2 regions of the Oceaniradius stylonematis genome follow, and region 2 is predicted to be linked to the other one. Evidence: riboswitches for the same ligand, from Rfam matches in the RefSeq annotation. Region 2 holds a riboswitch; the other holds the start of a gene.
The links. A riboswitch is a leader RNA that binds a small molecule or an ion and turns the genes downstream of it on or off. The one in region 2 is predicted to bind S-adenosylmethionine.
Positions count from the first base shown of each region.

Region 1 (15,367 bases), 580 kb from region 2:
CTTCGAGATCGTTCGCGTTCCGCCGGCACAGCCGCGCACCAAGCCCAAGGCGCTCAACTACGCGATGATGTTCGCACGCGGCCAGTTCATCACCCTATACGATGCGGAGGACCGCCCGCATCCCCGGCAGCTTGAGGAAGCCTGGCAGACCTTCCTTCAAAGCGACGAGTCGGTCGGCTGCCTGCAGGCACCGCTGGTCAAGGCAAACACAAGCCGCAATGCGCTGACCGCGCTTTTTCATCTCGAGTATGCGGGCCTGTTCGGCGGGCTGATGCCGTGGCTCGCGCGCGTCGGCAGTCCGATCATGCTGGGCGGCACGTCAAACCATTTCCGCGGCCTTATGTAGCAAGCGCACCAACACCAGACTACGGCCAGAGCGCTGATTCCCCTACAATTCACCTAGAGGTGCATCATGACCCGTCATTCAGGGAATCCGTCAGATTTTGTTTCCATTGGGCGTCAGCCTCTTTCTGCCGGCGCTCCGTATCGGCCATCGCCTCGCGAACTAGCTCTTGTGCGGACTTACCGTCGCACACTTAAAGAGCGTGGCGTAGCTCGGCTACCGCTGCCGAAAGGCCGGCTTCCCGCAATTCTTGAATGGTTGCGCCTTCATGAAGATTGACGCGCACCCTGATGTCGATGTTGTGAGAAACGTCCGTCCCGTCATTGAGAGTATCGTCGCGGGAAAAGCGCATCTTGACCCAAGCCATACGCTCGTCGTTGGAGACAAACATTTCGTCAAAGCTGAAATAGTCTATTCCGAGCGGCATATCTTCCTCCCTGCTAGTCCAACGACAGGCTAGCACAATGAGACCTGCCCGCACTGACACCTTCGACCACACCATATCGGGCTTGCTGACCAAGCGCGCCGATCTGTGGAACGAGGCGCAATCCATCCGCGACCGCCTAGCCGAGATCAAGAACGATATCGACGCACTGGACCGCACGCTAGGCGTGCTCGGCTATGACGGCGATCTGGACGCCGCCATGCCCCGCCAGAAGCGCCATGTCGTGTTTGGCAGGGGTGAACTGTTCCGGGCCTGCATGGACGTGCTGCGCCAAGCTGACGGCCCGATGACCTCACGCCAGATCGCGCAGGAGATCGTCTCACAGAGCGGTCAGGACGCCAGAGACAGGCGATACGTGTCCGATCTGACCAAACGGGTAGGAAAGTGCCTGCGTGCGTCCGATGCCGCGCGCAAGGCTACGGACGGCAAGGGGAATGTGGTGTGGAGCGTCTAGTTTTTTGCGCGAATTGACGCTCTCGGTTCGATTGTATCCCAAAGCCGGGCAATGTGATCACAGGCGGCACGGACAGCGCGGACGCGGGCGGCATGATCGCTGGTCGAAAAATCGATGCGTTCGCCGGTCCTAATGTCCGCAACGAAAGAAGTTGCTCGATCAAAATCGGTTGGCTGTTTTTCCCAGCTCATTTCAGCCATGGCGAGCATGTACCTAGCCATCTCACGACGATGCTCGCCTCTGGCGCGGCGGGTTTCTTCCATCTGGCACGCCGCTGGGTCGGGTGCCTTTTGTGGCCGGAAGAAGATCACACCAACAGCGCCCGACTGTCCGCCGGTGCGCACAATCAGGTCAGGCTGGACGGTCACCAGAACACCGTTTACATCCAGAGGCGAAAACCGCTGTGATTCTTCCAGCTTGAGAGACTTGAGGCCGAAGGCATTCTCAGCACGCTCGAAAAGCTCAATGGTTTCAATGCAGCGAAGGGATTCCTCCCGGCCCTTCGGTGTGATAGAAGTATCTCGCGAGCGCTGCGTTAACGCTTCCTTTGCCGCTTCGAGCACATTCTTGTTTCGGTACGGGTCAGCGTTGTAAGCCCGGATGGGGCGCAATGCACCGGAATGCGGCGTCACCACTGGCGGGGTCGAGTAGCGCGAATTGTGGAGGACTGTATCTTGCTGATCAGCTTTCATGATCAGGTACTCGGCAAGCGCGGCGGCAGATATCTTCGGCGCAACACGCTCGCGGACCTTTGGGTGCAGCTTGTAGACCTTCGCCATGGATATTGACCTTTCGGTTCAGATTGATGGTTCGCGTACACTCTGGCTGACAGAAGTATCGCGAGAAACATTCTTCGGGCAGGGCCTCGAATCACTGGAGAATGACAGCGGCCTTTTTGTCGTGCTGGAAGATACCACAACAGGCGCATTTGACATACTTGCCAAAGCCGCTTCGCCGGCGAGCGGTGTGGATTTGCTCAACCTTTTCGCCCGAATGATTGGGCCGCGCTCCGTTCCGACCTAAGAGGCTGCCCGCTGCCAATACCCCTTCCAAGCCCGGCTGACCGGCGATGTCAGCGCGTTTTCCAGTAGCCCGGCGGCATTCGCACCGTTGCTGTTACGACGGTTGTCCTCGCACCACGCGGCATGGTTGGCGTACTGATAGAGGTACTGCGGCGACACATGGTGATGCTGGCCGCTGACCATGCGACGCAGGCGGGAAAAGAAGCTCTCGACCCAATTCGTGTGCTTGCCGTGATCGCTGTAGGCTTCGCTGTGGTTGACGCGCTCGACCTGCCAGCCCGCATGCAGCATGTCCCAGTGCGAGGCTTCATCGGCTGACACGATGGCCATACGGTCAATGTGCTGCTTTGCCAGTTCGACGCCACGGGCTTCCGACAGTTCGACAAAGGGCAGTGTGCGGCCACGGCGCTCACGCATGGCGACGACGACGCGGCGCTTGCCGGTCTGGTGCTTGGCAAGGCGACGGTCCTTGCGGTCCTTTTTGGCGTTGGCCGGACGGATTTTGCCGCCAAAGTATGCGCCGTCCATCTCGACTTCGCCTTGCAGGATTTCGCCTGTGTGCACGTCCTTGGCCATGGCCTCGCGCAGCTTGTGCGCCATCACCCATGCGGTCTTGTACTGGACGTCCAGATCGCGAGCCAGTTGCAGGGCCGACACGCCTTTGACCGCGTTCACGAAGATGGCGATAGCGCCGAGAATGTCGGTGAAGTCCAGCTTGCGGCTGGCGAAGATCGTGCCGGACGTGACGCTGAATTGGTGATGGCACGCCTTGCACTTGAATTTGCGGCGGGTGCTGATCGAATACGTCTCGGTGCATCCGCAACGGGGGCACACGGCCTTGCCGCCGGTGTCCTGCCAGCGCAGCTTGCAGAACGTCTCATAGGCCGCTTGCTCGCCAGCCTTGTAGATCGCCTTGAGCGAGAGGGTGCGGGCTTGAGCCGAGAGAAGGAAGTGCTGTGCCATTCGTACTATCTCCGATACCTTTCGTATCGTACATAGTACGTTGACGTACTGCCTGCAATACCCTAAGTCTCACAAATGATACCTTTTTGCGTATAGGTGAGACCATGCCGGAGCGAACGGACTGGGAAGCGAAAGCATCCAACCTTTTGAAAGCCGAATTGAAACGGAAGGGAGTGACCTACGCCCAGCTTGTCGAGAAGCTGTCTGAGATCGGCGTTGACGAGAAAGAAGCGAACATCAAGAACAAGCTGTCACGGGGCAAATTCACGGCAGCTTTTATGTTGCAGTGTTTGGCGGCGATAGGAGAGCGCGAAGTTCGGATTTAGTCATCGTCGGGCAGGTCAACGACTTGGTGAACATGCGTGACGGCGTAGGCCACAACTCGCGTTCCAGACTTCCGGACATTTGCATCTACGACAAAGCCCTTTTTGTAGACGTTATCGGGCGCATCCCTGATCTCGGTTTTGATGATCTGTTCTGCGCCCGCAGAGGCGTAAACGAGCGCTTTCGGTTTATCCGATATCTCAGGAATAACCACCAGTTCTCCCGTTGATTTGCCGACATCCGCGCCTGATTTGCGGGACCGCTCGAAAACCATGAGAACGCGGGAAAAGTCCACATGTTCAATTGCGTCCAACGCCTTCTTTTGCTCGTTTAGCGTTTCGACGGCCTTCCGCCCTTCACTCGCATCGAAAACAATCTCTAGCTTGGTGTTCTTTTCGTTCTTGTCATAGGTGACGCTCTCAATCGTCATCTTGCCGCCGTTGTCGTTAGAGACAGCACGGATGGTTTCGCCAATTTCTTTGATATCGGATTTGCTGCCATCTTCGATGAACTGGCCGGAAATCAGTTTGCGGATACGCTTGCTGAACAGCGCTCCAAAGCCCATGACAATTAGTGCGCCATCCATGATGCCAATTAGATCGGGGATGTTCGGAAACAGGTCGGCAACGACCGACCCATGACGCACTTCCCTGACATAAAGGCGGGCGTTTCCCTTTAGGTCGGGATGATGGCGCTTCAGGTATGCTTCAAACTGGGCGCCAACCCCCGCAAACATTGCCGCGAAGTCATTGATCTCAATCGGATCACGCAAATCAAGCGTAATCGTGATGTAAGCTTGCCCCTCATTCATTCGCTGAGAATAGCTAGTCATGTTCTGTTGTCACCATTTCTTTGGGCTTACGAGCTAGCGCTTGGTGCGCTTGCTACATAAGACCGCATTTCCGCCGGCATGCGCTGGATCAGGTGGGCCGCTGGGACCCGTTCAACGTCACCGAAGACGCCGACCTGGGCATGCGGCTGTGGCGCGGCGGCTACCGCACGGCGATGATCAGCCGACCGACGCTGGAAGATGCGCCGCACACATTGGGCGCCTGGCTGCCGCAGCGTACGCGCTGGTTCAAGGGCTGGATGCAGACATGGATCGTGCACACGCGAGAGCCGGCGCGGCTCTACCGCAACATGCATCTGCGCGCGTTCGTGATCACACAGCTGCTTCTGACGGGCACCTTCGTCTCGGCCCTGCTGCACCCGCTGGTGCTGGTCAATGCGGTGGGGCTGAGCATCTGGCTGACCGTCCAGTCGCCCGATCCGGCCTATATGAGCCTGATCGCCTGGATCGACTGGCTGATGATCGCCGCAAGCTATCTGGCGTTCGGAGCGCTGTGCTGGCTGGCGACCGCGCCGGAGGAGCGAAGCAAGATCGGTTGGCGCATTGTGCTGATCCCGGTTTACTGGATGGCGCAGTCCGTCGCCGCATGGCGCGCGCTCGTCCATCTGTTCAGCCGACCGTTCGAATGGGAAAAGACACCGCATACGGCACACCAGAGACAGGATTGACGCCGGTAGCGCCCGGACCCGTTTCAAACCGCCGCGTGCAACCGTATATAGGCGTCACCTTCATTCCGATTCCGGCCGGTGTCTTCCATGCAGTCCCTGAAATCGTTCGTTGAAAGCCAGCGCTTTGAGCGCGCGATCATCATCCTGATCATCATCAATGCGATCACGCTGGGCATGGAAACATCGCCCGCCCTGATGGATGCGATCGGGCCGGTTCTTCTGACGATCGACCGGCTCATCCTGGCGGTGTTCGTCGTCGAACTGATGATCAAGTTCGCCGTCTACCGGCTCGACTTCTTCAAAAGCCCGTGGCGCATCTTCGACCTGATCATCGTCTCGATCGCGCTGATCCCCGCCGCCGGTCCGTTCTCGGTGCTGCGGGCGCTGCGCATCCTGCGCGTGCTGCGCCTGATCAGCGCCGTGCCGTCCATGCGCCGCGTCGTCGGCGGGCTCCTGACCGCATTGCCGGGGCTCGGCTCGATCGTGCTGCTGCTGATGCTGGTCTTCTATGTCTTCTCGGTGATGGCGACCAAGCTGTTCGGCGGCGAGTTTCCGCAATGGTTCGGCTCGATCGCCGCTTCCGCCTATTCGCTTTTCCAGATCATGACGCTGGAGAGCTGGTCGATGGGCATCGTGCGGCCGGTGATGGACGCGTTCCCTTGGGCGTGGGCGTTCTTCATTCCGTTCATCGCCGCGACGACCTTTACGGTTCTGAACCTGTTCATCGGCGTGGTCGTCTCCGCCATGCAGGCCGAACACGACGCACAGGCGGCCGACGAGCGGTCGTCGCTGCATGACGAGCAGACGCTGATCCTGGAAGAGGTGCGGGCCTTGCGTGCCGAGGTGCGCGCCATGCGCGCGGCTGACGCTACGGCGCCCGGAAATGCTTCGAAAGCTTGAGGCCCTGCGCCTGGTAGTTTGACTTCAGATCGGCGCCGTAGAGCGCCGACGGCCGGCCGATCATGTGTTCATAGACGAGCCGGCCGACGATCTGGCCGTGTTCGAGAACGAACGGCACCTCATGGCTGCGCACTTCCAGAACGGCGCGGCTGCCTGTGCCGCCCGCCGCCGAATGGCCGAAACCGGGATCGAAAAAGCCGGCATAGTGGACGCGAAATTCGCCGACCAGCGGATCGAACGGCGTCATCTCGGCGGCATGAAGCGGCGGCACATGCACCGCCTCGCGGCTGACGAGAATGTAGAACTGGTCCGGATCGAGGATCAGTTCCTTGCGGTCGCGCACATGCACCGGTTCCCAGAAATCGAGCACGTCATGGGCGGCGGGCTTGTCGACATCGACAAGGCCGGTGTGCCGCTTGCCGCGATAGCCGGCGAGGCCCGATGCGTCGCCTGAAAGGTCGACGGACAGGGCGATGCCGGTCTGCGAAATGTTGGGCGTGTCGCCGGCAACCAGCGTTTCGGCATCGTGCAGGTCGGCGAGCGCGGCGGCGCCAAGCACGGCGTGGCCGATGCGGAAGCGGATCTGTGTCAGGCGCGAGCCGGTGCGTGCGATGATCGGAAATGTGCGCGGGCTGACCTCCAGAAACAGAGGGCCCTCATAGCCGGCGGGGACCTTGTCGAACTCCACCGCATTGTCGGTGATCACGCGGGTGAAGATGTCGAGCCGGCCGGTCGAGCTTTTCGGGTTGGCGGCGGCGGCGATGTCCGCCGGCAATGCCAGGCTTTCCAGCAGCGGCACGATGTAGACGCAGCCGGTCTCCAGAACCGCGCCTTCGGTCAGGTCGATCCGGTGGAGCTCGTATTGGGCGAGCTTGCCGGCAACGGCGTGCGCCGCACCCGGCATGAAGCTGGCGCGCACCCGGTAGGCGGTGGTGCCCAGGCGCAGATCAAGGCTGGCGGGCTGGATCTGGTTGTCGTCGAGCGGCCGCGGCACGATGATCGCCCCGGTCTCCACCAAGCCTTCAATGTCGTGATCGGCGAGGATGCCGCTGTCGCGCCGCGTCATGAAACTGCCTGCCCTGCCCCAGTGCGGCGGCACGATGGCCAGCACCGCCAATTGACGCAAGGCACGCGGCCCTTTATGGACAGCTTATTGACGTGGTGATTTGGCCGGCCGGCTTGCAGCCACGGGAGCGCGCTCCCAAAACTCGCTAAAAGGCCGAGGATTTGCCGGATATTTGGACGGCAACGACCCGGCTCATGGCGGCATGAGGCCGGGATTTTTGTGTGGGGTGGCTGCCATGGCCGACGAGAGGCAAGATCTGAAGCCGGCGACACGCATGGTGCATGCCGGGACAACACGTTCGGCCTTCGGCGAGACATCCGAGGCGATGTTCCTGACGCAGGGCTTTGTCTATGACAGCGCCGAGGCGGCCGAGGCGCGCTTCAAGGGCGACGATCCGGGCTTTGTCTATTCGCGCTATGCCAACCCGACCGTCGAGATGTTCGAACAGCGCATGTGTGCGCTCGAGGGCGCCGAAGCGGCGCGCGCGACGGCCTCGGGCATGGCCGCGGTCGCGGCCTCCATCCTCTGCCAGGTTTCGGCCGGCGATCATGTGATTGCGGCACGGGCGCTGTTTGGCTCGTGCCGGTGGATCGTCGAGCAGTTGCTGCCGCGCTATGGTGTCGAGACGACGCTGGTCGACGGCACCGATCCCAAGGCCTGGGAACGCGCGGTCAAGCCGAACACCAAGCTGTTCTTCTTCGAAAGCCCGACCAATCCGACGCTGGAGATCGTCGATATCGCCCATGTGGTTGCGGTGGCGCGTGCCTGCGGCGCCAAAACGGTGATCGACAATGTGTTCGCCACGCCGCTCCTGCAGAACCCGATGGTGCTGGGCGTCGACATCGTCGTTTATTCGACCACCAAGCATATTGACGGGCAGGGGCGGTGCCTTGGTGGCGTCGTGCTCGGCCCACAGGACTGGGTCGACGAGCATCTGCACGACTTTTTCCGCCATACCGGCCCGTCGATGAGCCCGTTCAACGCCTGGGTGATGCTCAAGGGGCTGGAGACGCTGCCGCTGCGGGTCGCGCAACAGACGAAGAGCGCCGGCGCGGTGGCGGACTTTCTCGCCGACCACTCGGCAATCAGCCGCGTCGTCTATCCGGGGCGGCCGGACCATCCGCAGGCCAATATCGTGCCCAAGCAAATGAGCGGCGGATCGACGCTGGTGGCGTTCGACGTCAAGGGCGGCAAGCGATCGGCGTTCGCATTCGCCAACGCGCTCGAAATCGTCGGCATCTCCAACAATCTGGGCGATGCCAAGAGCCTGATCACCCATCCGGCGACGACGACGCACAAGAACCTGTCGGACGAAGACCGCGCCGAACTGTCGATCGGCGGCGGCACGATGCGCCTGTCGGTCGGCCTCGAAGACGCTCAGGACCTGATCGCCGATCTGGACCGGGCGCTGGCGGCGGCGGGGTAGCGTACGTTCAGCGCAGGGTCCGCGAGGCCAGAGCAATGCGCGAGACGGCCGTGTAAAGGCAGATCGCGGCGAAGACCCAGGCGATTGCCGCGAACCAGTGCGGCACGAGACACATCAGAACGAATACGGCGATGGTCTCGGTGGCTTCGGCAAGGCCGGTGGTGAAGAAGATCGACTTCTCGCCATGGCTTTCGCTCGAAAGCCCGTGCCGCTCGGCCATGATCGCATAGGCGAGGAAGCTGGCGCCGTTGACATAGAACGAAAAGACCAGAACGGCACCGGCCACCGCATTGGCGCCGGGATCGGCAAGGACGAAGCCGATCGGGATCACGCCGTAAAAGGCAAAATCCAGTACGATGTCGAGATAGCCGCCGAAATCGGTCTTGCCGGTGATGCGCGCGACGGCGCCGTCGAGACCGTCGCAAAGGCGGCTGATCAATATCAGCGCGAGGCCAAGCCAGAACCAGTGCAGCGCGATCGCGCCGGCTGCCGCGACGCCGAGCACCATCCCGGCGACGGTCACCTGGTCGGCGGTCGCGCCGGCGCGCGCCAGACGCGCGGCAAGCCGCTCAAGGGCGGGATCGAGCTTGGACCGGAGCGTGCTGTCGAACATGGCGCATGGATCGGTTGAAGCGAACGGTCCCGCCCATACGACACTTGTCCTCCAAGGTCACCATCATCACCGGGCAGCGATCATCACGCCGACTCACTTTCGCGTGCCCGCGCCCTTTTCCGGCCGAACGTGTTTGGCTAGAGTCGGCGCATGTATCGCGAGACGACAGACGGGATCGAAGTGACCGTGCGGCCCGACTTTTTGGACGAGGAGTCTGAGCCGGACGACGGCCGCTGGTTCTGGGCCTATACGGTGGTGATCGCCAACCATTCCGAAGAGACGGTGCAGCTCGAAAGCCGCTACTGGCGCATCACCAATGCGCTGGGCGCGGTGGAGGAGGTGAGCGGTCCCGGCGTCATCGGCGAGCAGCCCGTCCTGTCTCCCGGCGACAGCTTCCAATATACCTCGGGATGCCCGCTGAACACGCCGTCGGGCACGATGGTCGGTCACTATGTGATGCGGCGGCAAAGCGGCGAGCGGATGCGGGCGCGCGTTCCGGCCTTTTCTCTGGACGTGCCGAACGTCGTGCGGACGATCAACTGACGATCATTGACCGGCCACGGGCCGCGGCAGGCGCCGCCGGTCGCCGTAGAGCGCGACGAGCAGGTTGCGGATGTCCTCGCCGATGCCGATGAAGACCGGCACGAGGAACAGGACCAGCACCGTCGCCGTGGCCAGCCCGAACACCATGGTGATCGCCATCGGCATCAGGAACTGGGCCTGAAGCGAGGTCTCGAACAGGAGCGGGATCAGGCCGCCAATGGTGGTCAGCGACGTCAGAAGGACGGCGCGAAACCGGTCGCAACTCGCATTGATGCAGGCTTCGCGGATCGCTTCGCCGGTCTTCAGCCGCTCCTCGAGCCGCGAAACCAGAATGATGGAATCGTTGACCAGAATGCCCGACAGGCCGAGCAGGCCGATCATCGACAGCATGGTGAGCTGATAGCCCATCAGCCAGTGGCCGACCACGGCGCCGACGACGCCGAACGGGATGATCAGCATGACCGCGAACGGGCGGAAATAGCTGCCGAACACCCAGGCCAGGATGATGTAGATGACACTCAGCGCGATCAGCGTGCCGAAGCCCAGATCGGCGAAGGCGTCGCGCTGCTCCTGGCTGCGGCCGCCGAAATCATAGTCGATGCCATAGGTGCGGGCGATGGCGTCCAGAGCGCCTGACGAGACAAGCTGGTCGACGACACCGTCGGTGGTGTTGACCGCCGCATCGATTTCACCGGTCACCGAGATCGTCGTCTGTCCGTCCTGACGCTGGATCGCCGAGAAGCCCTGCTGCTCGCTCAGCGTGACGATTTCGGTCAGCGGTACCAGATCGCCCGATGGCGCGGTCAGCATCATGGCGCGCAGGGCCGCCGTCCCCTGGCCGTCCATGTCCTGGCTGACGCGGATTGCCACTTCGTCGTCGCCGCGCGCAAAGCGCCGCGGCACCATGCCCTCGACGGAATTGCGCACCTGCGTGCCCACCTCGTCGAGGGTGAAGCCCAAGGCCGCCGCGCGCGGCGTCAGCGTCATGATCAGTTCGGGCTTGCCATAGGGCAGATCGTCCTCGACGCCCGTGACGCCGGGGATGGCCGCAACGATTGCCGTCACCTCGACGGCGGCTTCCTTGAGGACGGCAATGGAGGAGCCTCTGAGCTCGACATCGATGTCGGCTCCGGGCGGACCGCCGCGCGACTGGCGCACCGCGAAGCGGCGGACGGACGGAAGCTCGGGCGCCTCGGCCCGCCAGGCGCGCACGATCTCCGGCGTACGAATGGTGCGCCGTTCCGAGATGGTGAGCTGCACCTTGATGCGGGCGAGATTGTCGCCCTGCGAACGGCCGGACGAGCCAAGCGTGACAAACACCGCCTCGATCAGCTCTTCGCCATTGTCGCCGGTCAGGTTCGCTTCGGCGCGGCGCAGCGCATTCTCGAACTCCCGCACGGCCATGATCGCCTCGCGTTCCGGCGTGCCCGGATGCAGGATGATCGAGCCGGATATGTTCTCGGACTCCGGCGAGGGGAAGAAGACGAAGCCGACATGTTCCCCGGCGCGCAGGCCCCAGGCAAAGACCATGACGAGACCGACCGCGATCGCCATGGACACATAGCGCCAATTGTAGGCCAGCCGCACCAGCCAGGCGAACGGGCCCTGCCGGATCCAGTTGAAGCCGGCGTCGAAATTGCGCCGGAACCAGCCATCTTCGGGCATTTCGTCGGCGTCGAAGGTGCGCCGGTTGCGGCCGAAGCCGACGCGCACCGCGTAAAGGACAAACTCGACAAGAACGGCTGCGATGAGTGCGACCGCTGCGGCGACCGTTCCGAACATGAACGGGGAAACGGTCTGCCGCCATGCGTCGAACGCGGCGATGAAGGGCAGCGATTGGGCGACGCCGCCCTCGCCGCCGGCACGCGTGAAGAAGGCTGCCATGAACAGGACGATGACGAGGCCGACGAAGAAGACCCGCCAATGCGACCAGCGCGGCGCCGAGCGGCCCTGCAGCGAATGGCTCAGATGGCCGGGCAGGATGAAGAAACACTCGACGATGGAGGCGATGGCGACGGCGATCACGACGACCGGCAGCACGCCAACGATCTGGCCGATCGTATCGCCGATCAAGAGCAGAGGCGCGAAGGTCGCGACGGTCGTCGTCAGCGCGGCGGTGACCGGCGTGAACATGGCACCGACGCCGTTTTCGGCGGCCGTCACCGGATCGTCTCCCATCGCAAGGCGCGTGTCGGTGTGTTCGCCGACGACGATCGCGTCGTCGACGATGACGCCGAGCATCATGATCAGCCCGAACAGGGACAGCATGTTGATGGTTTCGCCGAAGACATACATCAGCCCGACGGTGGCCAGCAGCGCGACGGGAATGCCGGCGGCGACCCAGACCGCGATGCGCACATGCAGGAAGGCGAACAGGACGATCAGGACGAGCAGCAGCCCGGTCGCACCGTTCTTGACCAGCAGCATGATCCGCTCGTTGAGCGAGTCCGCGCGCACCTCGTAGACCTGCAGTTCGAGACTGGCCGGCAGTTGCGGCCGGATCTCCGCGACATAATCCTGCAGGATCGCGTTGGTCGTCAGCGTGTCCGCGGTGGCGGTCGACTGGACGTCGATCTCGATCGCCGGAAACGTGTTGGAAAAGCCCTGGATCGCGCCATCCTCGAACCCTTCGCGAACCTCGGCAATGTCGCCAAGGCGCACCTTTTCGCCGGTCGGGAACGATTTGACCTCGATCCGGCCGAGCGCGCGCGCATCCTCGGCGTCGGACAGGGTGCGCAATTGCCGTTCCACCGCGCCGTCCAGATTGCCGGACGGCAGGTCGCGCGAGTTCGCGCCGATCGCCCTTGATATGTCGGAGATCGTCAGATCGAGCCGGCGCAGCTCCCGCTCGGGCACGGTCACCTGCAATTCGGGGTCGCGCATGCCGGTGAACGTCACCTTGTCGATGCCGCGCTCGACCAGATCGTCGCGGATGCGCTGGGCCCAGTCGCGAACCACCGCTTCGGACACGTCGCCTCCGATGGAGATCGAGGCGACGCGGTCGAACCATTGGCTGGTGGTCACCTTGGGGTCCTCGGACCCCTCGGGCAGGTTGGTCAGCGCCTTTGCGGCGGTGTCGACGTCGGCCACCGCCTTTTGCATGTCCGTGCCTTCCTCGAATTCGAGGCGGATCGATGCGGAGCCCTCGCGGGCGTAGGAGACGACCTGCTTGACGTTCTCGATGAAGCGCAGTTCGGGCTCGGCGACCGCAAGGATGTTCTGCTCGACATCCTCGGCGCTGGCACCCGACCAGGCGATGGAAACCGAAACCGTCGAGGTCTCGATGGTCGGAAAGAACTGGGTGTTGATCCGCGCCAGCGCGAAGACGCCGAACAGGATCATCAGCACCATCAGCAGATTGGCCGCATTGGGATGGCGCAGGAACGCGCCAACGAGGCGATGCCGCGATATGCCGGACGGGGCCATGTCAGCCGTCGCCGGCCGTGTCGGGCCGGTCGCGCAATTGCCGGAAATAGGCGCGGCGCTCGTCGCCCGACAGCGCGTCCCACTGCGCGTCCGTCAATCCGCTCAGGCGCTTGGCCGCGGTGATCATCTCTTCGCTCGGACGCGCCCCGGCAACCGGCGTCGACCCATCGTCGATGGCCGGCGTTTCGGCGCTGGGAACCGAGACCTTCAGCCCGTCCTCGACATTGGACAGGCGCGTCGTCATCACCTGTTCGCCGGCCGTCAGCCCGCCGGTGACGATCACGTCGGCGCCATCGAAGGCGGCAACCTCGACGGTCCGATGCTCGAGCCGGCCATCGGCGATCACATACATGGTTCCAGCGTCATAGAGCGCGGTCTCCGGCAGCCGCACGGCGTCTTCATAGAGCCGGTCGGGCACTGTCACGGCGACGAAGGCGCCGGGGCGGAGTTGCACCGGCGCGTCGGTCACATCGATGCGCGCGAAAACGTCCACGCCGCCGCGTGCCGAGGCGATGTCGGCGCCGATGCCGTTGACGGTGGCGGTGTAGGTGTAGTCGAGATTGCCGACGGTCCAGACCAGCGTCACGTCGCGGCCGATCAGGGGATCGGCGTCGGTGGCAATGCGGCCATATTGCGCGTCGGTCAGGGTGAAGCGGACATCGAGCGCGCTGTCATCGTACATGGCGACGGCCACGTCATTGGCTGCAACGATGCGCCCCGTTTCAACGGTGGACGAACGGACCACGCCGGAAAACGGTGCCCGCACCGCCGTGTCGCCGAGATTGCGCTCGGCGCGCCGCACGCCCAGTTCCAGCCGGGTGCGGATGGCACGCTGCTGATCGAGCCGCGCTTCCTCTATGGCGATGTTGTTGACCCTTTGGGAAACGGCCTGTTCACGCTGGGAAACGATCAGTTCGCGATCCTCGACCTGCTTGGCGGTCAGCGTGCCATTGCCGCGCAACTGCTCGGCGCGCGCCAGATCGCTGCGGGCGAGGTCCAGCTGATCGCGGGCGCCTTCGAGCTGTGCGCGCTCCGAGACGAGCCGCGCCTCGTTCTCGGCGATGGTCGCCTCGGTCTGGGCGAGATTGGCCCGCGCCTCGGCCAGCGCCACTTCGAGATCGAACGGATCGATCTCGAACAGGGTTGCGCCCGCCTCGATGCGCCGGCCCGCCGACAGGTCCGGGTGGATGGCGATGACTTCGCCCGACACGGGCGGGCGGATATCGACGGCACGCGCGGCGGCCACCTCGCCGTAAAGGCTGACATTGGGCCGCTCGTCACCGGCGGCGACAACCACCGCCTCGACCGGCACGGACACATCCGGCTGGGGCCGCGCGGTCCGTTCGGGCGCGGCGGCGATCAGCCGTTCCATCGCCAGATAGGAGCCGACAAGAACAGCCACCATCAGCGCTGCCTGGACGGTGGCGCGCAGGGCCGTCGCCACGCCGCCGCCCGGGCGGCGGGCAGGCGCAGTGTCGTCTCCGGCGATCTGCGGGTCTTCGACGGATTTCAGCATCGATGCGTCCTTTGGGCGGAAAATAAGGCACCAATGACGCCGAACAAGTTAAATCTTGGTCATGGGCCGCGCCGGATGCGTGGGGCGACCGGCGGCAGCGCATTCCGCCGCCGGCCGCAACTCACGTTTTCGCGTCACCGGGCGCGAACTCATAGACGGTCGAACAGAATTCGCAGGTGATCGTGATCTTGCCGTCACGGGTCGCCTCGGCAACGTCCTCGTCGGACAGCGACGCAAGAACGCCGGCCACCTTGTCGCGGGTGCAGGTGCATTTCTCGCGGATGTCCTGCGCATCGAAGACGCGGACGCCGCGCTCGTGGAAAAGCCGGAACAGCAGCGCGTGCACGCCGACGCCCTCGTCGATCAGTTCGTCATCGTCGACCGTGCCGACCAGCGCCTTGACCTCGGCCCAGGCATCGTCGTCATCGGGCATGTCGATCTCGACACCGTCGGGCGCCTCGCCCGGATGCAGGTCGGTCGCGCGCATGCGCTCGGGCGCATCGGGCAGGAACTGGGCGACGATGCCGCCCGCACGCCAGAACTGGCGCATGGACCCGTCATCGCCGCGCACGGAGAGCCGGCCCACGGCGAGGCGAAGCTCGGTGGGGATCTGTTCGGACTGGCGGAAGTAGTTGCGCGCGATCTCCTCGAGCGAAGCCCCGTCGAGTTGAACGATGCCCTGATAGCGGTTCATGTAGGCGCCCTGGTCGACGGTCAGCGCCAGCGTGCCCGTGCCCAGAAGGTCTTCGGGCCGGGCGTGGCCGGCCGCAACCGCGGCATCGACCGCACCCTCGTCGAACCTGGCATA
Region 1 is NZ_OZ244994.1:2,236,558-2,251,924, reverse strand. It holds gene ACOQOU_RS11120 (glycosyltransferase) at 1-346, shown strand, start outside; gene ACOQOU_RS11115 (hypothetical protein) at 537-770, opposite strand; gene ACOQOU_RS11110 (hypothetical protein) at 808-1,242, shown strand; gene ACOQOU_RS11105 (hypothetical protein) at 1,239-2,021, opposite strand; gene ACOQOU_RS11100 (hypothetical protein) at 2,020-2,265, shown strand; gene ACOQOU_RS11095 (IS1595 family transposase) at 2,262-3,227, opposite strand; gene ACOQOU_RS11090 (DUF6471 domain-containing protein) at 3,332-3,553, shown strand; gene ACOQOU_RS11085 (hypothetical protein) at 3,550-4,383, opposite strand; gene ACOQOU_RS11080 (glycosyltransferase family 2 protein) at 4,404-5,069, shown strand; gene ACOQOU_RS11075 (ion transporter) at 5,157-5,969, shown strand; gene ACOQOU_RS11070 (2'-deoxycytidine 5'-triphosphate deaminase) at 5,938-7,035, opposite strand; SAM riboswitch at 7,118-7,204, shown strand; gene ACOQOU_RS11065 (O-succinylhomoserine sulfhydrylase) at 7,271-8,461, shown strand; gene ACOQOU_RS11060 (CDP-alcohol phosphatidyltransferase family protein) at 8,469-9,074, opposite strand; gene apaG (Co2+/Mg2+ efflux protein ApaG) at 9,225-9,617, shown strand; gene ACOQOU_RS11050 (efflux RND transporter permease subunit) at 9,621-13,043, opposite strand; gene ACOQOU_RS11045 (efflux RND transporter periplasmic adaptor subunit) at 13,045-14,559, opposite strand; gene ACOQOU_RS11040 (Hsp33 family molecular chaperone) at 14,681-15,367, opposite strand, start outside.
Region 1: it holds a riboswitch for S-adenosylmethionine, as region 2 does, so the genes downstream of both, ACOQOU_RS11065 (O-succinylhomoserine sulfhydrylase) here and ACOQOU_RS08185 (homoserine O-succinyltransferase) in region 2, are expected to answer to the same signal.

Region 2 (15,367 bases):
GATCGACGCCCTGCCGGAACCGCGGCCGCATCGCGAGATTTTCGTCTTCGGTCCGGAGGTCGAGGGCGTGCATCTGCGCTTCGGCCCGATCGCGCGCGGCGGCCTGCGCTGGTCGGACCGCTCGGAGGACTACCGGACCGAGGTGCTGGGGCTGGTGAAGGCGCAGCAGGTCAAGAACGCGGTGATCGTGCCGGTGGGCGCCAAGGGCGGTTTCCTGCCCAAGCGCCTGCCGCGCGACGGTTCGCGCGACGAGGTCTTCGAGGCAGGCAAGAACGCCTATGTCACCTTTGTCGCCTCGCTTCTGTCGGTGACCGACAATCTGGACGGCGAGACGGTCGTGCCGCCGCCCCTGACCGTGCGCCGCGACGGCGAGGACCCCTATCTGGTGGTCGCCGCCGACAAGGGCACGGCGACCTTCTCCGACACCGCCAACGGCATTTCTCAGGCGCACGGCTTCTGGCTCGACGACGCGTTCGCCTCGGGCGGTTCGGCCGGCTACGACCACAAGAAGATGGGCATCACCGCGCGCGGCGCGTGGGAAGCGGTCAAGCGCCATTTCCGCGAGATGGACAAGGACATCCAGAGCGAGCCGTTCACCGTCGTCGGCGTCGGCGACATGTCCGGCGACGTTTTCGGCAACGGCATGCTTTTGTCAGAGCAGATCAGGCTTATCGCCGCGTTCGACCATCGTGACATCTTCATCGATCCCGATCCCGACCCGGCTGTCAGCTTCGCCGAGCGCAAGCGCCTTTTCGAGATGGGCCGGTCGTCCTGGCAGGATTATGACACCGCCAAACTGTCGCGGGGCGGCGGCATCTACCCGCGCAACCTGAAGCAGATCACCCTGTCCAAGGCGGCCGCAGATGCCATCGGGCTCGACAAGGTCAAGGCGACGCCAAGCGAGATCATGACGGCGATCCTGACTGCGGACGCCGAATTGATGTGGTTCGGCGGAATCGGCACCTATGTGCGCGGATCGGCTGAAAGCAATGCCGAGGCCGGCGACCGCGCCAATGACGCCATCCGCATCACGGCCAGGCAATTGCGCGTCAAGGTCATCGGCGAGGGCGCCAATCTGGGGCTTACGCAGCGTGCCCGGATCGAATACGGCCTGGCCGGCGGGCGGTGCAATTCCGATGCGATCGACAATTCGGCCGGGGTCAATTCCTCGGACCTTGAGGTCAACATCAAGATCGCCTTTGCCGGGGCGCTGGCCGACGGCAGTCTCGAGCGCAAACGGCGCGACAAACTGCTGGCCTCGATGACCGACAGCGTGGCCGATCTGGTGCTGCGCAACAATTACGAGCAGACGCTGACCATAAGCCGTGCCGAGCGCAGGAAGGACGCCAATCTGGCGCTTCAGGAAAGGCTGATGACGTCGCTGGAAGAGCGCGGGCTTCTGGACCGCGCGGTCGAACTTCTGCCCGACGAAGAGGCGCTCGCCGAGCGCCGGCAGGCCGGCCAGGGTCTGGCGCGGGCGGAGATCGGCGTTCTTCTGTCCTATGCCAAGATCGTCCTGTTCGACGATCTGGTGCGGTCGGCACTGCCGGACGAACCTTATCTCGAAGCGGATCTGTTCGGCTATTTCCCGCCGCGCATGCATGGCGATTTCGGCGACCGGATCAGGAACCACCGGCTGCGCCGCGAGATCATCGCCACCGTCCTGGCCAACCAGATCGTCAATCGCGGCGGCCCCTCGGTGATCAGCCGGTTCGAGGACGCGACCGGCATGCTGCCGTCCGGCATCGCGCGCGCCCACGTCATTTGCCGCGACGCCTATGACATCGAGGCGCTGCACGCGGCGATCGACGGGCTCGACAACCAGGTGCCGGGCGATGCGCAGATGGCGATCTACGACGAACTGGCCGAGGCGCTGCGCGGCGCGATCGGCCAGTATCTGAAATCAGGCGACATGACCGGCGATCTCGGCGCTGCGGTCGCCGCGCTGAGCGAGGCGCGCGCCGCGCTCGAGCCGGACCTGCCAAGGATCGTGCCGGACTATCTGGCCAACTGGGCGCAGCAGCGCCGCGAGCGTTTCAAGCAGGCCGGCATGGCCGACGGGCCGGCGCAAAGGCTGGCGCTTCTGCCCGTCGCGGCCGTGACGCCGGACATCATGGCCGCTGCCGCTGCCACCGGCCGGCCGATCGGCGAGGCGGCGAAGGGCTATTTCGACGTGACCAGGAGCTTCCGCATCGGCCGGCTCGAACATCTCGCCCACCAATTGCCGGCGCACGACTATTTCGACGGGCTGGCGCAGCAGCGCGCGCTCGACACGATTCATTCGGCGCGGCTGGCGATCACAACCGCGGCGCTCAAGGGCAACGGCGCCGATCCGTCCGCTGCCGTCGAAAGCTGGGTCGATGCCAACAAGGTGCGGATCGCCCGCGTGCAGGACCGGATCGTCGAACTGACCGATCATGGCGATCTGACGGTCTCGCGCCTGACGGTCGCCGCCGGCCTTCTGGCCGATCTCGTCGGCTGAACCCGATGGCGTAGAACTGTGATGAAAGAACGATACGGGGTAAAGGAATGAGCGCAGTGACCGACGATCTCACCCCGGCGCCGACGGCAAGCCGGCGCGGCATCTGGAGCTGGATGCTGTTCGACTGGGCCGCGCAGCCGTTCCACACGCTGATCATCACGTTCGTCTTTGCGCCCTATTTCGCCGGTCAGGTGGCGGCCAATCCGGTGGACGGGCAATCCGACTGGGCGTTTGCCGCCACCATCGGCGGCCTTCTGATCGCGTTTCTGGCGCCGGTTCTCGGTGCACTGTCGGACGCGACGGGTCCGCGCAAGCCATGGATATTCGGGTTTTCGGCGATTGCCGCCGTGGCGGTCTTTTCGCTGTGGTTCGTCACGCCCGATCCGGACCCGGCCAACATCACGCTGGCGCTGGTCGCGTTCGTCGTCGCGCTGATCGGTTTCGAGTTCGCCGCCATCTTCAACAATGCGATGATGCCGGGCCTTGTCGGACGGGACAAGCTGGGCAGCCTTTCGGGCAACGCGTGGGCGCTCGGCTATGCGGGCGGCCTGATCTGTCTGATCGCCATGCTGGTGCTGATGGTCGCTTCTCCCGACAGCGGCAAGACACTGGTCGGCCTCGATCCGATCCTCGGTCTCGACCCCGCGCAGCTTGAAGGGGATCGCGCGTCCGGACCGCTGACGGCGATCTGGTTCGTCATCTTCATCATCCCATTGTTCCTGTTCACGCCGGATACGGCCCGCCGCATCGGGGTGAAGAACGCTGTTTCCAAGGGCCTGCGGGAACTCATCGACACGATCCGCACCCTGCCGAGACATCCGAGCCTTTTCGCGTTTCTGGGTTCGTCCATGTTCTATCGCGACGCGCTCAACGGTCTCTACACGTTCGGCGGAATCTATGCAGTCGGTGTCTTGGGCTGGTCGACGATCCAGCTTGGCGTCTTCGGCATTCTTGCCTCCGTCACGGGCATTTTCGGTTCCATCGCGGGCGGCTGGCTCGATACGCGGCTCGGCACCAAACGGGTCGTCACACTGACCATATTGGCGCTGATCGCGGCGAGCGCGCTGGTGATCTCGACCACCGAGACGCATGTGCTGTTCGTCGCCGTCGCCGAGGGATCGAGCGTACCGGACATCATGTTCTACTGCGCCGGAGCGCTGATCGGCGCGGCCGGCGGCGCGTTGCAGGCCGCATCGCGGCCGCTTCTGGTCGATCAGGTGGAGCATCCCGAACGGATGGGCGAAGCGTTTGGCCTTTACGCGCTGTCGGGTAAGGCGACCGCGTTCCTGGCGCCGCTCGGCATCTACATCTTTACCGAACTGTCGGGCAGCCAGCGGATCGGGATCACGCCGATCCTGATCCTGTTCGTTGTCGGGCTTTTGCTGCTGATCCCGGTCCGGTCGCGGACGTGACGGGCTCTAGCGCTGGTACTTGATGAAGGGCGTCAGCGTGGCGATGCGGTCGTAGAGCTTGCGCGCGGTGGCGTTGAAATCCTGCGTCATCCAGTAGACCGACGGACAGCCGGCCGCATCGGCCTTTTCATAGACCGCCTCGATCAGCGCGCGGCCGACGCCGGTGCCGCGCACGTCCGGGTCGGCGTAAAGATCCTGCAGATAACAGACATTGTCGGTGCGCCAGCAATGGCGGTGGAAGATGTAATGGACCAAACCGGCAGGCTTGCCGTCGACAAGGGCGACCAGACCGTTCGGATCGTAGAGTTCATCGCCCAGAAGGCGGGCCCACGTCGTTGCATAGACCTCCTCGGAGACCGACGACTCATAGAACTCCAGATAGGCTGTCCATAGCGCGCGCCACGCCTCATGATCACCTTGTTCGAGCGGACGGATGGTCAGGCTCATTGGGCGGCCTCCCGGTCATGGCCGATCTCGGCGAGATCGAACGAGGTGGTCTGGTAGACCTGGTTGATCCAATTGCCGAACAACAAGAACGCATGGCTGCGCCAGCGGTTCAGCGGCGTGCAGGCCGGATCATCGCCCGGATAGTAATTGTGCGGCACGTCGATCGGCGTGCCGCTGGCGACATCGCGCTCATATTCCTCGGCGAGCGTGGTTGAATCATATTCGATGTGATTGAAGATGTAGAGCCGGTTGGCAAACGCCTCGTGCAGCAGGCATAGGCCCGTTTCGGCCGATTCCATCAGCACTTCGAGCGATCCGTCCGCCGGCAGTTCGTTGCGGCGCACTTCCGTCCAGCGCGACACCGAAATCTGGAAATCGTCGGAAAAGCCGGCGAGATAGGGCGAGGCGGGGCTGAGGTTCCTGTGCCGGTAAACGCCGAACGCCTTGTGCGGGAGCGTGTGCTTGGGCACTTTGTGGAAATGCCAGGCGGCGGCCATCGCACCCCAGCAGATAAAGAAGGACGAATGCACGTGCGTCGTCGTCCAGTCGAGGATCTGCTCCAGTTCTTTCCAATAGGTGACCTCCTCGAAGGGCAGCGTCTCGATGGGCGCGCCGGTGATGATGAAACCGTCGAACTTGCGGTGACGGACATCCTCCCAGGTCTCGTAGAAGGAGATCAGATGGTCCTCGGACGTGTTCTTCGACTTGTGGTTGCCGATCCGCACTAGCGTCAGATCGACTTGCAGCGGCGTTGAGCCGACAAGACGGGCGATCTGCGTTTCCGTCTTGATCTTGTTGGGCATCAGGTTGAGCAGGCCGATCTGCAGGGGCCGGATGTCCTGCCGCGTCGCCGTCTTCTCGTCCATGACCATGACACCCTCGCGCAGCAGCGTGTCGCGGGCGGGCAGGGCGTCCGGGATCCTGATCGGCATCGTCTCAACTCTCCAAACAACAAAAAACCGGCGGCGAAACATCGCTGCCGGTCCAACACATTCGGCCCTTTAGCGACTTGTTTAACGTGGCTGCAAGCCGACCGGCCAAATCACCACGGACGCCATTCCTAGACCCGCAATCGGTCAGCGTCAAATGCGTGGCGCGCTGTGCAATCGGTCACACCTGTCGTCGGATGGGCATGCCAAAAGGGTGCAGCCGGTAGTTCGTTATGGACCATGACGGGCTGTCTCCCCGGTGTGGGTGCACCGCTCTGCCCTTAATGCCCCAAGGGCGGGGCGGTGTCCTGCGAACGTTCCGTGCAATGCAGGAATTTTTGTGCGGCGCACAAAAATTCCTTGATTTGGCCATCGATTTGCTTAGCCTTGAGCGTATCCGGGAGGGCACATGCAACGGAGACTGTCATGGCGACCGGACACGCATCGTCAAATGTCATCACCTTTCCCGGGCAGTCCCGCTTTCGCGCGCCTGCCGCGCGGACTGCCGGCCCCATTCGTCAAGGCGGCTTGAGGGGCGCGCTCGCCGGGCGCCTCGCCCGGCTGTCGTCGCTGCGCGATGCCGGGCTGCCGCAGCGACCGGACGTGCCGAACGGCAGCGTATCACCGCTTTATTGAACCGGACGGACCGCGTCCGGTCGGTCAGCGTGTCGGGACCGGCGTCTCGCCGCGATAATCGTAGAAGCCGCGACCGCTCTTGCGGCCCAGCCATCCGGCCTCGACATATTTCACCAGAAGCGGACAGGGGCGGTACTTGGAATCGGCCAGCCCGTCATGCAGCACCTGCATGATCGCCAGACAGGTGTCGAGACCGATGAAATCGGCCAGTTCGAGCGGACCCATCGGATGGTTGGCGCCCAGCTTCATCGCCGTGTCGATGGCCTCGACCGATCCGACGCCCTCATAGAGCGTGTAGATCGCCTCGTTGATCATCGGCAACAGGATGCGGTTGACGATGAAGGCGGGAAAATCCTCGGACACGGTCGACGTCTTGCCGAGCCGGTCCACATAAGCGCGGGCAAGGTCGAACACCTCGTCTGCGGTGGCGATGCCGCGCACCAGTTCGACCAGCTTCATGCGCGGCACCGGGTTCATGAAATGGATGCCCATGAAGCGCTCGGGCCTGTCGGTGGCCGCGGCCAGACGCGTAATCGAGATCGAGGAGGTGTTGGACGCGATCAGCGCTTCGGGCTTCAGGACCGGGCACAGTTCGACGAAGATCTTGCGCTTGACCGCTTCGTTTTCGCTCGCAGCCTCAATAACCAGATCGCAGCCGGAGAGCCCGTCCATGCCGCCCGCCACCGAGATGCGGGCGACGATCGCATCGCGATCGCCGGACTGCATGCGGCCGGCATCGACGGCCTTCTGCATCTGGGTCTTGAGCCTGTCCAGGCCCGCCTGTGCCGCCTCCAGGGAGATGTCGGCGATCACCACATCATAGCCGGCCGCCGCCGAAACCTGGGCAATGCCGCTGCCCATCTGGCCCGCACCGATCACACCGATCGTTTCCAACTGTTCGATCATCGCTCTCATCCCGCTTTTCTTGTGTTTTGGCGGAAGTGTGCGGTTGTTGCGACGCAATGTAAATCATTGCATCGCACCAAACCGGCGCCTTGCGACGTTTCAGTCGCTTATTGTGACTTTCACGCCACGGCGCACCAGACGGGCCAGTTCCAGCGCGTCCCAATTGGTCAGCCGGATGCAGCCGACACTCTCGGCAAGGCCGATGCGCGAGGGTTCAGGCGTGCCGTGAATGCCGTAGGTGGGCTTTGACAGGCCGATCCATGCATTGCCCACCGGTCCGTTCGGCCCCGGCGGCAGAAGCACCAGACCTTCGGCCAGACCCGGCTGGGCCGATCCGCGCGGATCGTAGGTGTAGCGCGGGTCCTGCGCCTTGTTGCGCACGGTGAAGCTGCCCGTCGGCGACGGTGTGGCGGCCGAGCCGATCGATGCGGGATAGATGGCGACCAGCGCCCCTTCGGCATCGAATGCGCGCACTTGCCGCGTCCGCTTGCCGGCTTCGATGCGCGCGATGCGCCGTTGCAGGTCGCGTCCCGGATCGGCGACGGTGATGATGGTGCCGACACGGCCGAAATCGGCATCCGCGTTCAGCGCGGCCAGATAGGCCTCGTCCATGTGAAACCGCTCGGCCAGCATTTCGCGCGTATCGCGGAACCCGATCTCGGCAAGGCTGGCCTGATGCACGTAGAGATGCGGGATTTCCGGCGTGAACGGCCCGGCAATGTCGTCGGCGGTGATCGCATACGTCCGGAACGCGTCACCGCCAGTGTTCGCGAGGGCGTCGGCGATGGCCATCGCGTCGCGCGTGCCGGCGATACCGTCGCCGGCCGGGTTCGTCCGCAGCACCGAAAAGGCGGCGCGCAGGCGCGGCGTGTCGCGGCCGTCGATGACACCCGGGGAAATGCCGAGCCGATCCATCAGCACCTGCAGCGCCGCGATGGTCCGGCTGGCTCCGGCGATTGGCGCCGCCACGGGCGATGCCGGGTCGTAGAACTGGCTTCCGCCGATCACCCGGCGGTCGAATTCGTCGCTGGTCGGCGGCATCGCGCCGGACGGCGCGGCAAGGCCGGCCAGAAGCAGCGCGGCGATCGGCAATGACAGGAGGTTCGGCAAGCGGCGGCTCCGGGCGAGGTGTCTCCTATCGCATCGCCCGCCTTGGCTTGCAACGGAAACGCGGGCCGGAAGGCCCGCGCCGTTACTGCATTGTCAGGGAGCCGATCAAGATCAGGCGGCTTCTTCCGCCTGGTCCTCGTTGGCGGCCGACACCGGCTTGAAGTTGAGCCGGTCCGAACCTTCCAGCACCTTGACGAGCGAGCCGTCGGCGATCTCGCCGGCCAGAATGCGCTCGGCAAGCGGGTCCTGCACGTTTTTCTGGATCACGCGCTTGAGCGGCCGCGCGCCATAGGCGGGATCGTAGCCCTTGTCGGCCAGCCACCGGCGGGCGTCCCCGTCGAGCTGCAGCGTGATCTTGCGCTCGGCGAGCAGCTTTTCTAGACGGCCGAGCTGGATGTCGACGATCGCGCTCATGTCGGCCTTCTGCAGCCGCTGGAACAGGATCACCTCGTCCACCCGGTTGAGGAACTCGGGGCGGAACGAGGCCCGCACGACGTTCATGACATCGTCGCGGACAGTATCCACCTCCTGGCCCTCTCCCAGATTGACAAGGAACTCCGCGCCAAGGTTGGAGGTCATGATGATGACCGTGTTGCGGAAGTCGACCGTGCGGCCCTGACCATCCGTCAGGCGGCCATCGTCGAGCACCTGCAGCAGGACGTTGAAGACGTCCGGATGCGCCTTTTCGATCTCGTCAAACAGGATCACCTGGTAGGGCCGGCGGCGGACCGCCTCGGTCAAAACGCCGCCTTCCTCATAGCCGACATAGCCGGGCGGCGCGCCGATCAGCCGGGCGACCGCATGCTTTTCCATGAACTCGCTCATGTCGACGCGCACCATCGCCTGGTCGTCGTCGAACAGGAACTCCGCCAGGGCCTTGGTCAGCTCGGTCTTGCCGACGCCGGTGGGACCGAGGAAGATGAACGAACCGATCGGCCGGTTGGGATCCTGAAGCCCGGCGCGCGCGCGGCGCACGGCTTTCGAGACGGCCTGGACCGCTTCGCCCTGGCCGACGACGCGCTCGGCGATCTCGTCTTCCATGCGCAGCAGTTTCTCGCGTTCGCCCTCCAGCATCTTGTCGACGGGAATGCCGGTCCAGCGCGAGACGATGTGCGCGACGTGGTCCGGCGTGACCGTTTCCTCGACCATGGAGGACGCATTGTTGTCACCGCCCTTTTCGGCCTCTTGCAGCTTGCGTTCAAGTTCAGGAATTTTGCCGTAGGCCAACTCGCCCGCACGCTGGAACTCGCCCGAGCGCTGGGCGATGGCCAGTTCGTTGCGGGCTTCGTCGAGTTCGCGCTTCAGATCGGCGGCGGTGCCGAGCTTTTCCTTTTCGGCCTGCCAGGCGGCGGTCAGTCGCGCCGATTCCTCCTCAAGGCCGGCCAGGTCCTTTTCCAGCGATGCCAGCCGGTCCTTCGAGGCCTGATCGGTCTCGACCTTCAGAGCCTCGCGCTCGATCTTGAGCTGGATGATCCTGCGGTCAAGTTCATCGAGCGCCTCGGGCTTGGAATCCACCTGCATGCGCAGGCGCGAAGCGGCTTCGTCCACCAGATCGATCGCCTTGTCGGGCAGGAACCGGTCGGTGATGTAGCGGTTTGACAGGGTCGCAGCCGCGACAAGGGCGGTGTCCGAGACGCGCACCTTGTGGTGCTGTTCATATTTTTCCTTGAGGCCGCGCAGGATCGACACCGTGTCCTCGACGGTCGGCTCGCCGACGAAGACCGGCTGGAAGCGGCGGGCGAGCGCGGCGTCCTTTTCGACATGCTTGCGGTATTCGTCGAGCGTGGTCGCACCGACACAGTGCAGTTCGCCGCGCGCGAGCGCCGGCTTCAAAAGGTTGGAAGCGTCCATCGCGCCGTCGGCCTTGCCGGCGCCGACCAGCGTGTGCATTTCGTCGATGAACAAGACGATGTTGCCGTCGGCGCTTTGCACTTCGGACAGGACGGCTTTCAGCCGTTCCTCGAACTCGCCGCGATATTTGGCGCCGGCGATCAGCGCGCCCATGTCGAGCGCCATCAACTGCTTGTCGCGCAGGCTCTCGGGCACGTCGCCATCGATGATGCGCAGGGCCAGCCCCTCGGCGATGGCGGTCTTGCCGACGCCGGGCTCGCCGATCAGCACGGGATTGTTCTTGGTGCGCCGCGACAGGACCTGGATGGTCCGGCGGATTTCGTCGTCTCGGCCGATCACCGGATCGAGCTTGCCTTCGCGCGCATCGGCGGTCAGGTCGCGCGCATATTTCTTCAGCGCGTCATAGCCTTCCTCGGCGCTTGCCGTGTCGGCCGTGCGGCCCTTGCGGATGTCGTTGATGACCTGATTGAGCGCAGTCGGCGTGACGCCGGCCTTGGCCAGAATGTCGGCGCTTTTGGCCGACTTTTCCATCGCAAGCGCCAGCAGCAGCCGTTCGACGGTCACGTAGGTGTCGCCGGCTTTCTTGGCGATGTCTTCTGCGGTGGTGAACACCTTGGCGAGCGGCTGGGCGAGATAGAGCTGGCCGTTGCCGCCCTCGACCTTGGGCAGCGCGTTGAGTGCCGTCTCGACACCCATGCGCACATCCCTGGCGTTGCCGCCGGCGCGCTCGATCAGAGAGGCGGCCATGCCTTCCGAATCGTCGACCAGCACCTTGAGAATGTGTTCGGGCGTGAACTGCTGATGGCTCGAGCCGAGAGCAAGCGTCTGCGCGGACTGGATGAAACCGCGCACGCGTTCGGAATAGTTTTCCAGGTTCATGGTCTTGATGTCTCCAATCTTCCCCGCATCCCTCAAAGGCAATGCGCGGCTTCAATCGATGACGGGCCCCCGCCAGGCGGCGAGCCCCTGATGTGATCACGATATGGTGACGGGTTGGGCGCGAATAAAGGGGAAAAGGACGCAAAAACAAACCGGCACGCCCGAGGGCGCGCCGGTTCGCATTGTCATTCGTCGGGCTTGGCGCGGCTTATTCGGCCGCGACCGGCGCTTCTTTGCCATCGGTTTCGTCGCCGGACGATGCCTCGATGTCGGCCGGCTTCTTGCGCGGCTTGCGTGGACGCTTGGGCTTGGCGGGTTCGTCGGCGTTTGCGGTCTGCTGGGCCTCTTCCTCGCGCACCTCGGCGGGGGTTCCGTCGATCACGGGCTGAGGCTGCGCGCCGGCATCGGCCTGGCTGTCACCGGTTTCGGCGGTGGCCCCGTTCTGTTGCTGGCCGTCCTCGGCGTCCTCGTTCCGTTCGTCGCGGTCACGGCGGTTGCGGTTGCGGCGGCCCTGTTGCTGTTGGCCATCGTCGCGTCCCTGCCGGTCATCGCCCGAGGCCTGCTGCGGGTTGTCGTCCTGCTCGTCATCGTCCTCGCGCGGCTGCGGCTGCGCGGCCAGGATGATGCGGTTATAATGTTCGGCGTGCTGCAGATAGTTCTCGGCCATCACCGTATCGCCCGACGACAGCGCATCGCGCGCGAGCGTTGCGTATTTGTCGGCGATGACCTGGGCATTGCCGCGGATCTTCACGTCAGGACCGTTGCTCTCGTAACTGCGCTGGAGCGGGTTCTGATTGCGCCGTCCGCTTCCACGATTGCGCGAACGGCGTCCTTGTTGCTGTGGTCTCATCAATCTCTCATGTTCGGGTTATTCGGCTTGCATTGCGCAATTTGTTGGTGAGGAAACGTTTCGGCGCGCGGGTCCAATGGTGTTACCGTCAAAGCAAGCCCTCGGCTTGCGATTGGTCATCATCGTGTCAGATCGCCCCTGCGACTAAACATGTCGGAACCGTGCGCCGCCGGCCTTCGGGCCACGCGGGAAAAATCTTGGTGCTGTCGGTTGCCTGACTGCCGATCAGTCTCGTGTATCGGCCTGTTTGCCTAGTGGTAGCGAGCGCGGGACAGATTGCCAAGGCATTTTTTCGCTTTTTGGCACGAATTCGTGTCAGTAACTGAACAATATCGCCCTTTCGAGGCCGTTAAGGTCCTGTGCGCTGGCTGCAACCTGCATGCCGGCGGCCGCAAAAAGTCCGGCGACCGCCGATCTCTGGCCCTTGCCGATCTCAACGGCGATTCGCCCGCCGTCGGCCAGATGCGGCAGTGCCCGGGCGGCGATCAGCCCGTAGGCGTTGAGCCCGTCCGAGCCGCCGTCGAGCGCCGCAAGCGGGTCATGATCGCGCACATCGGGGTCCAGCGTCGGGATGACCGCCGTCGGAATATAAGGCGGGTTGGAGACGATCAGGTCGAACTGTCCCGAAAGCGCCGAGAACCAGTCCGAGCGCAGCGCGGTGAAGCGCTCGGACAGGCCGAGCCCTTGCGCGTTGCGCGTGGCCATCTCAAGCGCTTCGGCGGACACGTCGGTGCCGGTCGCGACCGCTTTGGGCACCTCGTTGAGGATGGCGAGTGCGATGGCGCCACTCCCGGTGCCCAGATCGAGCACCCGGCAGCTGCCGGTTTCGCCGGCGCGGTGGCGGGCGAACGGCAGAACCAGATCGATCAGCGTCTCGGTGTCGGGGCGCGGCACCAGCGTGTGCGGGTTCAGCGACAGGGGCAGCCCGTAGAATTCGCGCCAGCCGATGATCCGGTGGACGGGTTCGTGGCTCATGCGCCGGGCGATCGCCGTCCTGAGCGCCTGGTGCTGGCGCGGGTTGAGCGGCTTGTCGGGCTGGGTCAGCCGGTCCAGCGCGGTCATGCCGGTCGTGTGCTCGACCAGAAGCGTCGCATCGAGATCGGGCGTCGGCGAGCCGGCGCGGGACAGATGGGCGACCGCATCGTCATAGGCGTCCTGAAGGCTTGCCGACCCGGTCATCTCATGCCGCCGCCTCTTCGGTGAGCAGCCTGGCCTGATGATCGGCGGTCAGCGCATCGACGATTTCGTCGAGATCGCCCTCCATCACCCGGTCCAGCTTGTACAGCGTCATGTTGATGCGGTGGTCGGTGACGCGCCCCTGCGGAAAATTGTAGGTGCGGATGCGCTCGGACCGGTCGCCGGAACCGACTTGCAAGCGCCGCGCCTCGGAGCGCTCCTCGGCCGCCTTGCGCCGTTCTTCGTCATACAGGCGGGCCCGCAATATCTCCATGGCCCGGGCGCGGTTCTGGTGCTGCGACTTCTCCGCCTGAACGACGACGATGCCGGACGGAACATGGGTGATACGCACCGCCGAATCGGTCGTGTTGACATGCTGGCCGCCGGCGCCCGACGCCCGCATCGTGTCGATGCGTATGTCCTCGTTGCGGATGTCGACATCGACCTGCTCGGCCTTGGGCAGGACGGCAACCGTCGCTGCCGAGGTGTGGATGCGGCCGCCGGCCTCGGTCTCGGGCACGCGCTGGACGCGATGGACGCCGGACTCGAACTTCAGCTTCGAGAAGACGCCCTTGCCCTCGACCTGCGCGATGATCTCCTTGTAGCCGCCGGCATCGCCGTCCGATGCCGAGACAATCTCCATCTTCCAGCCATGGGCGGCGGCGTAGCGCTCATACATGCGGAACAGATCGCCGGCGAAAAGCGCGGCTTCCAGCCCGCCCGTGCCGGCGCGGATTTCGAGGATCGCGCTGCGCTGGTCGGCGGCGTCGCGCGGCAGCAGAAGCAAACGTATGTCCTGCCCAAGCGTTTCGAGCCGTTCGTCCAGCTCGGGCCGTTCCTCTTCGGCAAGGGCGCGCATCTCGGCGTCGATCTCGGCGTCGGACAGCAGCGCGTCGAGATCGTCGCGTTCGGCCTCGACCTGGCGATACTCGCGGATCTTGCCGGCGATTTCTTCTAGTTCCGCATATTCGGCGGCGAGCCGCACATAGGTCTCGCTGTCGGGGCCTTCGGCCATCTGCGCCTCGAGCATGTCGAAGCGCTTGACCATCTGGTCCATCTTGTCGGCTGGCAGATCGAGCATGGCGGGTTGATAGCGGCCCCTGACCGCCTGTCAAAGGGCAATGGCGTGGGCTTCGGCATATTCGCGGATAATGTCACGGATATCGGCGCCCGTGCTGCCGTTTTCAAGCGGATCGGCAATCGCGGCGCGCAGGGCGGCCATGTCCGTCTTCAGAATGGCGGCCTTGACCGGGCCGATGGCCGCCGGCGACATGGACAGGGTTGTGATGCCGAGCGCCGCAAGGGCGAGGGCCTCCAACGGCCGGCCGGCGATTTCGCCGCACAGTGTCAATGGCGTCTCGTGCCGGGCGGCGGCGTCGGCGATCGATTTCAGCGCGCGCAGAAAGGTCGGCGACAGGGTTTCGAACCGGTCGGCGACACGGCTGTTGCCGCGGTCGGCGGCATACATGAACTGGAACAGGTCGTTCGAGCCGATGGACACGAAGTCGACCTTCTCCATCAGACCGTCCAGATCGAACAGCAGCGAGGGCACTTCCAGCATGGCGCCGATCCGCAACGTCAGCGGCAAGCCGTGGCCGAAACGCGACAAGTGCTTGACCTCGCGCATGATCAGCGCGCGCGCCTGGTCGATCTCGTGCAGTTCGGTGACCATCGGCAGCATGAGCCGCAATTCGCGGCCCGACGCGGCCTTCAGCAGCGCCCGCACCTGAGTCCGCAGCAGGCCGGGACGGTCCAGCGCCAGCCGCATGGCGCGCCAGCCGAGCGCAGGGTTCTCCTCGTCGGGGGCGTTGCGGAAATAGGGGAGCACCTTGTCGCCGCCGATATCGAGCGTGCGGAAAGTGACCGGCCGGCCGGCGGCGGCATCGAGCACCGACCGGTAAAGCCGCTCCTGCGCCTCGGCGCGCGGAAAGGTGGCAGCGATCATGAATTGCAGTTCGGTCCGGAACAGGCCGATGCCGGCCGCACCCGACTGCTCGACCTGCGGCAGGTCGACCAGAAGACCGGCATTCATCAAGAGCGAGACGGGATGGCCGTCGGCGGTGACCGAAGGACGGTCGCGCAGCGTGCGATACTCCTCCTGGCGGCGGGCGCGGAAACGGACTTTTTCGGCGTAAGCCGCCTCGACATCGGGCTGGGGCCGCAGATGCACATGGCCGGACAAGCCGTCGACGATGATTGCGTCGCCCGAATCGGACATGGCGACGACACCCTTGGCGCCGCCGGCGACCGGTATGTTCATGGCGCGCGCGACGATCACCACATGGCTTGTCGGCGCACCCTCCTCCAGGACCAGCCCGCGCAGCCTGTCGCGCGGATAGTCGAGCAGTTCGGCCGCGCCCATGTGGCGGGCGACGATTATGGCGTCCTCGGGCAGGGACTTTGCGCCGTGGGACGGCTCGCCGCTGATCAGTTGGCGGAGCAGACGATTGGCCAGATCGTCGAAATCGCTCATGCGCTCGCGCAGATAAGGGTCGGTGACCGTGCTCAGCCGCGCGCGCATGTCGCTCTGCACCTTCTCGACTCCGGCCTCGGCGGTCAGGCCGTTGCGGATCGCCTCCTCCATGCGCTGCACCCAGCCCTTGTCGTGGGCGAACATGCGATAGGTTTCCAGCACGTCGCGGTGTTCGCCCTCGAATGCCACATCGCCGCGCGACAGCATGTCGTCGAT
Region 2 is NZ_OZ244994.1:1,652,427-1,667,793, reverse strand. It holds gene ACOQOU_RS08200 (NAD-glutamate dehydrogenase) at 1-2,482, shown strand, start outside; gene ACOQOU_RS08195 (MFS transporter) at 2,530-3,894, shown strand; gene ACOQOU_RS08190 (GNAT family N-acetyltransferase) at 3,901-4,341, opposite strand; gene ACOQOU_RS08185 (homoserine O-succinyltransferase) at 4,338-5,273, opposite strand; SAM riboswitch at 5,323-5,400, opposite strand; gene ACOQOU_RS08180 (hypothetical protein) at 5,697-5,906, shown strand; gene ACOQOU_RS08175 (3-hydroxybutyryl-CoA dehydrogenase) at 5,931-6,812, opposite strand; gene ACOQOU_RS08170 (L,D-transpeptidase) at 6,912-7,922, opposite strand; gene clpB (ATP-dependent chaperone ClpB) at 8,034-10,652, opposite strand; gene ACOQOU_RS08160 (DUF4167 domain-containing protein) at 10,861-11,502, opposite strand; gene prmC (peptide chain release factor N(5)-glutamine methyltransferase) at 11,818-12,681, opposite strand; gene prfA (peptide chain release factor 1) at 12,683-13,759, opposite strand; gene ptsP (phosphoenolpyruvate--protein phosphotransferase) at 13,790-15,367, opposite strand, start outside.